Regions from separate parts of the Aerococcus sp. Group 2 genome, predicted to be linked through region 1. Evidence: riboswitches for the same ligand, from Rfam matches in the RefSeq annotation. Region 1 holds a riboswitch; the other holds the start of a gene.
What was found. Region 1 has a riboswitch for thiamine pyrophosphate ahead of JFU01_RS02460 (LuxE/PaaK family acyltransferase). Riboswitches for the same ligand answer to the same signal wherever they lie in the genome.
Positions count from the first base shown of each region.

Region 2: linked by a shared signal. The riboswitch ahead of thiT (energy-coupled thiamine transporter ThiT) and the one ahead of JFU01_RS02460 (LuxE/PaaK family acyltransferase) in region 1 are both predicted to bind thiamine pyrophosphate.

Region 1 covers NZ_CAJHPA010000002.1:10,563-14,777, forward strand. The annotation lists gene JFU01_RS02455 (acyl-CoA reductase) at 1-1,007, opposite strand, end outside; gene JFU01_RS02460 (LuxE/PaaK family acyltransferase) at 1,000-2,037, opposite strand; TPP riboswitch at 2,099-2,184, opposite strand; gene rpmG (50S ribosomal protein L33) at 2,580-2,735, opposite strand; gene JFU01_RS02470 (penicillin-binding transpeptidase domain-containing protein) at 2,844-4,215, opposite strand, start outside.
Region 2 covers NZ_CAJHPA010000002.1:123,638-127,852, reverse strand. The annotation lists gene JFU01_RS02950 (hydroxymethylglutaryl-CoA reductase, degradative) at 1-440, opposite strand, end outside; gene JFU01_RS02945 (iron-sulfur cluster biosynthesis family protein) at 570-893, opposite strand; gene JFU01_RS02940 (alpha/beta hydrolase) at 999-1,826, opposite strand; gene pyrR (bifunctional pyr operon transcriptional regulator/uracil phosphoribosyltransferase PyrR) at 1,982-2,515, shown strand; TPP riboswitch at 2,514-2,613, shown strand; gene thiT (energy-coupled thiamine transporter ThiT) at 2,668-3,234, shown strand; gene JFU01_RS02925 (cation:proton antiporter) at 3,563-4,215, shown strand, end outside.

The DNA of each region.
Region 1 (4,215 bases):
GATCGTAAGTAAGCTTCTTCGAGCGATAACTTTCTAAGTGGATAACGATTTTCATAAGCTCTTAATTCTCCTGCTAACATGAGGGCAAATTCCCTGGGAGAAACTTGACCTCCTCTTTCCACAAAATAAATCTGAGGGGAATAGCATCCTTGTTGATCATAATAAACGACTGCTTTAGCTGCTTCATGAACGAGATGATTTACCTTTTCAGCATTTAATAATTGATGATGAATAAGTCCAAAACTCAATTTATTGCCAAAAGCAATGAAATGACTTGTTGGTGAAAGCTTTGCTTGAATAGCTGCCATGGTTTGATTATTTCCATAAGCAAGGACACAATCAGAAGAGTCAATTAAGGTTTGCTCACGCTCCTTATCTCCTCCCTGCCAGGAAAGGATTGCTATTTTATTAGCCAATTTAGGCTCAATTCGAATCAGTAATTGACAAAATAAACCAATAAAACTCGGCTCACTAGAAGATACTTTTCCAATTAGCTTCCCTTTCACTAATAAATTAGCGACCAAACTCCATAAGGGTAAAGCAGGCACATTTCCTGCCCATATATGCGCACACAATTGCGGGGCAAAAGCGCGACTATATCCTCCATGTATTCTGGGCACAAATTCTTCTAAAATATTAGGATTTTCAAAATTTTCAGCTAGCCAGCGCCTTAACTCATGTTGTCTAAAATTCAATAAAAATTTAGTCAAGGCTAAGCGTAGAATTTCTGAATCATAGCCGGTAATAATAGGAAGTATTTTTTCATATTTCTTTCTAAGAGAATTCTGGCGATCTAATAAACAAAGGATCGCCTTATCGATAGCTACTACGGTTTCTGTTACACTAATTTCAGAAGTATCATTTTTCATGCGTTCTATCATTATTTTTAACTGTTTAACATTAGGAGCTGGGACTTGGATCCGTATTGAATCAAATATAAGTTCACGGTTTTCAATAGCAAGATCATTTACTATAGGCGGCAAATAGCCACAGTTTATGTCAATCATGGTGGACCTCTAACCAATCTTTAGCTGCTATAGAGCAGCCCTTAGGCTCTCCATTTTTTACTCGTCCCAATAATTCAAAACCTTCTCCATGGTCAATTGCTAAGTCCCCTGTTTGAATAGCAGGGACAGAATTAATATTTGCTAAATCAATATGAACGAGTAAACCTGGTTTCCCCTGCTCAACCTCTAGACCCGTCGCGGGGTCAATAATTTTGTATTTTATCCAATGCGGCCCTCGTTTTAATAGCAATTTATCAAAAGCAAACTGGGTATAATATTCTGTGGATAATTCTGTCATACCATACATATTCACTGGATTTGTTCTTACCGGAAAAACCGAAAGCAGCTTTTGATAAAAAGTATCTAGCTGATAAACCTTAGAAAAATTTTTGAACCCACCAGTATCAAATAATAGACTATCCGGATGGATCGGAAGCACTTCTCCTTGGCTTAAGGCTTCAAATAAGTGTACGAAACTATAGCTAGCTCCTAAAATAATTACTGGTTGCTTTTGATGCGCTATTAGCCACTCTTTTAAAGCAGCGACTTCTAGGCCTTTCTCAGTGATAAAATGCATGGAATCCGGCTGACCATTAGCCTTCAATATTTCTAAATAGTGAGCCAGCGAAGAATTAGGCATCTCTTCTTCATTAGGAAAAAGAATGGCCGTAGGTAAACATTGATCAGTGACATACTGCTTGAAACCTAACCAGGCAGACAAATCATAAATTTCTAGATCTTTATGATAGTGTTTTCCACTGATTCCTGTCGTCGTCCCGCTTGTCATAAATATACGCGAACATTGTTCATGTGGCGTTGCACTCAGAAATGCACTTTTAAAGGCGTCGGTTGACACTGCCGGGATGTCCTTCCAATGACGTACTTGTCTTATCCCTACAGCTCTTCTTTGACAGAATTGCTGATAATCTTGATTATGTTTATATAAATATTCAAATAAAAGTAGAGCCATATCATTAAAATTTTCTTTTTCTTCGGGATGCTCTATAAAATGTTTAATAATCTTTTTCATTTTTCCCTCCTACAAAATAAAAAGGCCACTATCCTCTTGAGTTCAAGATGACAGTAGCCTTCTCCCGTTGAATAGATTTCCCTACGCAATAACTTGATCAGGTTCTACGGGTATATTCTCAGCCATCCGGCACCCCGAATCTCAATTCACATAAATTTTATCATAGCGCTTACATAGCATCAATATGCAAGGCTTTTTTTAATGATTTCATAAAAAATGACTTGTAAGGAGGAAAGTGTGCTAAAAGTAGAAAAGCCCTGATATTCATTGAAGGAATTATGTGCGATAGGATTTCGATTGCCTTCCATAGTTAATTCAACTAGATCAGGTCAGACTTTTGCAAACTATTTCGATTAGAAAATTTTAAAAAAGAGGCTGGAAAGTTTTCCAGCCTCTTTTCACTATATCAATGTCTAAAAAGGAAATGTCATTCTAAAAGCAATCTCAGCCTTAACTTAATAAGAGCTTCCAACGAATATCAGCAAATCGATCAATAGTCTGAAGACTATCGGCACATTCTCTTTTTAGCAATAGAAATATTTCTATTTTTTAACTTCTCTAAATAAGCATACTTTACGTAATTTTGGACTATATTTTTTTAATTCAATACGGTCAGGGTTGTTACGACGATTTTTTTCTGTTAAGTAAATGCGTTCGCCCTTAAGTTCCGTATTTTCTAAAAGAATGTTAATACGCATTATTTTCCCTCCATCAGATCAATAATTTATCATAGATTTTTAATCATACCTTAAAAGTCTACCATAGTTCTCAGTGCTTTTCAAACTTTTTATAAAAATGCCCTTTAATTATTTTTTATGGTAATAGGCATCCAAGACTTTGTGTCCAACAACTTCTGCTGTCTTATCATAAGCTGAGGCACTGATTTCAGGAATGACTACCGATAAGGCAATCTTAGGTTGTTCGTAAGGTGCGTAAGAAACAAAGGTCGAGTTAATTATCCCTTCGGTCCCTGTTTCCGCCGTACCAGTTTTAGCAGCAATAGTCACCGGGAAACCTCTAAATTCATTATATGAGAGACCTTGCGGATGGTTGGCTGCTGACCAGAAACCTTGTTGAATTCGTCCCAGTTCTTCTGGACTTAATTGTACGGCATTCAACAATTTAGGTTGGTTTTGATAAACCACTTGAGGGGTGTCAGACTCATGCTCACCATTTTCTCTGAGCACTTGTTTAAGCACATGGCTGGCATAGCGTTTACCACCGTTAGCGATAGTTGCGACATATTGGTTCAATTGCATGGGCGTATAGGTATCGTATTGACCAAAAGCCAAGTCAATATAGTTACCAGGGTTACCCCCTTCACCTTCCAGACCAGTCACTTCATTTTGTAGGTCAATACCGGTCGAGCTTCCTAAACCAAATTGATGGTAAAAATTACGCAACTTATTACCCGTTTCTGGATCTAAACCAGCCAAGGACATCCCTGCTTCATAGTTGGGTAAGCCCCCGATAGCCATGGCAGTCCGAATCATATAGACATTGGAAGACCTTGCCAGAGCCATGACATCATTAATAGGAACAGGGCTAGTATTGTGGGCTGCCCACCAGGAAGCCTTCCTTGGTGTCCCAGTAAAGTAAAGCGGTTGGTCAATAAAGATATTTTCTTGACCCGGTTTTAAGACGCCATAATGGTAACCAGCCCCAACTGTGGCTCCTTTGACTGTAGATCCCATGGTAAAGGATGAATTAATAGTTCCCAGGGCATCGTCAATGATTTCGCCATGTTCATTGCGGTATTTACCAGCCATGGCCAGGATCTCTCCATTATTAGGGTCACTGGCTACCACATAGATGGAATTATTTTTACCGGTACTTGACCCGTGCAAGTAGCCTTCTAAAATTTCTTCAATTTTCTTTTGAAAATCAGTATCAATGGTCAGTTGAACGGTATTTCCCATGGAGCCAGGATATGCCTTGTCGGTTCTAACGACCTCGCCTCTTTGGTTAATTTCAGTTTCGTACTTGGTCTTGGCGCCGTGCAGGGTATCTTCATGCATGGCTTCCAGGTAAGACTTACCGACCCGGTCATTGCGGGCATAACCTTGGGCCAGGTAGTATTCAGCCTTATCACTCGGCAGTCCTTCTTCTTCAGAAGTCACGCTACCGATTACTGAACGGAGTAAATCTTTTTGTGGATATTCTCTGCGCCAATCCATG
Region 2 (4,215 bases), 110 kb from region 1:
TGGTTGGCGACTTGGATGAGGTCTTCTTGGTGGTCTTTAATGTAACTAGTCCAGATTTCAGCTTGGCTGGCTTGGTCTAAGCCTAAGAAGACCATTTGCCCAGTCATTTGACGGTTCAAGACCTCGCTATGGAAGCCACCGCCTGCCTTAGCCATTTTAGCGGCGTAACTGGCTGCTGCAATGACACTCGGTTCTTCGATCGCCATGGGGATCAAGTAGTCTTTTTGATTGATGACAAAGTTCATTGCCAGTCCCAAGGGGAGGGAGTAGGTTCCAATGAGATTTTCAACCATGTTATCAGCCAGGTCTAAGGGCAAACCCTGGTTATTTTTGAGATAATCTTTTTCTGCATCACTAATATAGTGGAGCTCATTTAAGCGGGCCAGACGTTCCTCTAAGGGGAGGCGGTAGAAGCCCTGTAAATTCACTTGAGTCATAATAACCTCCTAAGTGCTTTGTTTATCAGTGAGGGGGAAGTCTTTGTACTTTTCCATAAAAAAAGAAGTTGGCAATTGCTTCCAACTTCTAGTTTATGGGTCATTACTTGATTAATCAATAGCCAGTCGGTATTAATGATCGATACAATAGAGATTATCATCGACCATTTGATCGTCGGTTAAGAGAACAAAAACTTGCCGAAATTCATCAAAATCGATCCGGTTATCATTGCCTAAGATGCTGAGGGCTTGTGTTGTGACATGGATTTGACCGATATGCGTTTCCAGGACCTCATCAAAGCTTTCAAAACTTGGTGCATTAGTTTGTAAGACTAAACTACGATAGGCTCTGTGGCTGGTATGACCTGTTTCATCGGAAGTGGTTAGGCAAATATTATGGAAACGATCTAAGTTTTGTAACTGTTGTATGGCTTTCTGGGTGAAAAATAACTTCATGGCATATCCTCCTCACAACAACTCTTGTAAGGATGATTATATCAGAATTTGTGAGCAGTTTAGCCGGAAAAGCCTAAAAATAATTTTTAAAACGTTTTCACACCTTCACCAGCCGCTACTGAGAAAGCGGAGGCAGTCGGGGAGATGTTTGGCCCAGTAAAATTCATTATGCTCTTCATCCACATAGATGTTGAAGTCAATATTTTCTACCGGGATACCTCCTGCTATAAGCAAGGCCTGGTAGTGGAGGGAAGCATCGATATAGGCTTGGGCCATATTGCCTGGGAGAAAGAGACGGTCAGTATCGTCGCCTTCTTTGGTGCCGACTTGGAGGTAGATTTTTTGCTCGGGGTCTAAGCTTTGCAATTTGAGATAGCGGTCAAAGGGTTCTTGGGCTATCCATTGGGCTAGGGAAAAAATCCCCAAGCGGCCAATTTGATCGGCATACTTAATTCCCATATAGGCGGTGATATTGGCCCCAAAAGAAGACCCGATCATGGCTGTATGTTTTTTATCGGTTTTTGTCCGATAGGTCTGGTCGATAAAGGGTTTAACCACCTTCATAATGAAGTCACTAAAATCATTGCCTAAGCCGCCCAAGGGCCTTGCCTTAGGGTCGCTAGGGTTTTCGAAGCTCCAAGCATTATAATCATCCGCCCGAGTCTGAGAGTCATTGTCGATTCCGACCACAATCATCTTGGCTAAATCGGGATTACGCTTGAGGGTGGGGATGACCTTCCAAGAATAACCTAGGAAGGACTCCTTACTATAAAAAACATTTTGTCCGTCATGCATGTAAACGACTGGGTAGGACGCGGATTCCTGCTGGTAATTTTTAGGGAGTAGGACTCGCACCCGCCGCTTCTTGCCGGAATAGGGCAAGCTTAAGTAGTGGGTTTTCATTTTTAGATAATAATAATCGGCATTGAACATGATTTACCTCCGCTTAATGTGCTATTAGCATACTTGACCCGGGGGGATTAAGCAAGCGCAATCCCCCTGACAATGCTCAAGGTTAAGAAATAATTGCAGACTTCACAATATTTCGCTACAATGATGAGTAGAATAAAGGATAAGGGGGAGATGCCTTGGCAACAGAAGTCGAGCTTCTCAACGAAGCAGAAATGAAGCGCGCCTTAACGCGAATGAGTTATGAGATTTTGGAACGCAACCATGGTACCGCTAATTTAGCCATCGTGGGGATTAAAACCCGGGGAGCCATTATTGCTAACCGGATTAAGGACCGCATCAACCAGTTAGAAGAGGCTGATGTCTTTTATGGGGAATTAGATGTCCGCGCTTATCGTGATGACCTCGACCAGGAAAAGGATAAGCTGATCAAAGACTTATCCCAGCTGGACTTTGATGTGAATGGTAAACATATCTTTATCTGTGATGATGTGCTCATGACCGGTCGGACCATTCGGGCGACGATGGATGCCTTGATGGATCATGGGCGTCCAAGCAAGATCTCTTTAGTGACGCTCATTGACCGGGGCCACCGGGAATTACCGATTCGAGCGGATATTGTTGGTAAAAACATTCCCACTTCCCGGCAAGAGAAAATTCGGGTGAAGATGCGGGAACTCGACAGTAAGGATGCAGTATATATAATTAAATAGTTGGTACTAGGGGAGCCTTTATGGCTGAGATGTAATTTACAGACCCTTTGAACTTGAGACTAGGTAATACTAGCGGAAGAAAGTGCACGAAAAAAACAGGTAAGAGGCATTTTCTCTTACCTGTTTTTGTGCTAAGAAAGGATTTAATTATTATGGGACAAAGTAAACAAGTAAGGATTTTATTGGAAATTGCTATGGTAGCGGTATTAGCTTATTTATTAGGACTTTTGCCGACAACCAATGGAGTAGGTATTGGGGTAAACTTAGGAGTTATTCCCATTTACTTGATCTCTTTAAGACGGGGGATAAAGAGCGGTTTTGCTGCCGGCTTTCTGTTTGGACTTTTGCAATTAATCACCGGTCAAGCGACGATTCTAACTCCCTTCCAAGTCTTTCTTGAATACTTCTTCGCCTTTATGTTAGCAGGTTTAACTGGAGTCTTTGCTAATCGTGTGAAGAGTGCAGGCTTAAAAGGGGATAAAAAAGGCCTTTGGATCGGTATCTTTTCAGCGACCTTTATTGGGATGGTCGCCCAATACTTTATTCATTGGTTCGCTGGCTATGCCTTTTGGTCTTCTTATGCGCCAGAAGGGATGAATGCTTGGTGGTATACGACGATTGTCAATGTACCTACCGGTTTCTTTACTTGGCTAGTAGGGGCTTTAGTGGTGGCCTTGTTATTTAATAATGCCCCCAGACTCTTAAACCCAGAAGATTAAGCTGCAATTTTAACGATTGATTAGATGGAATTATTATTTTGAGACGCCCTTTGAGTGGGGGCGTCTTTTTTTATTGACGGGGACCTATTTTTGATAAAAAAGAAATATTTTATAGAATTGTTGGCGCGCAAACACTTTAATAAGAAAGCGTTTGCTATAATATTTTGTGAAAAGGATAACTAAAGTTAAAGCCTAGCTGAAAGCTTTCTCTCTTTTTTTAGTTAAGTATGTGAAGTTATGAACTATATTTTTAACCCAAAGTGAGAAGGCTATAACAACCAATAAATAATAGAGGATTTAAGAAAAATATTGGAAAGGAGTGTTCAATGTGTTTGTTCTTCGTTTCTTACTGGCAATGCTTATTGCTTATTTTGCCGGAGAACTGGCTAAGAAAATCAAATTCCCAGCCATCATTGGTTGGTTGATTGTGGCCATGTTTCTCGGAGAGCACGGGCTAAACCTTTTAAGCCCTGAACTAATTTCAACCAAGGTCTATCAATCACTGATGGTACTTATGCAAATTCTAGTGGGGTCGATGGTGGGCTATAAGTTAGTTTACCGTGATATCAAGGACTCCATCAGTAAAGTCTTCGCCATGGGAATATCTGACCTGGTGGTAACCTTTGCAGTGGTGACGGGATCCTTTGCCCTTATTCTTCACCTCTTAGGTCTACCCATCATTGCTGCCTTACTCTTTGGGGGGATCGCTATTGCGACTGCGCCGGCCCCTCCAGTCTCAGTGGTGGAGCAGTATGATTGTTCCGGCCCCTTATCTGATTCAGTGCCATCGATGACGGCTTTTAACTCAGTGATGGTTAACATTGTCTTCTTCCCCTTAGTTTCAGTAATTGGAGCAGTTCTAAACGAAAGTTCCACTTCCGTCCTGGGTTCATTACTGATTATGATCCTAGCTCCGATTCTCTTGGGGGGACTGATCGGAGTTGTCGCAGGGAAATTAGTAGGAAAGGGCGCTTCCAAACA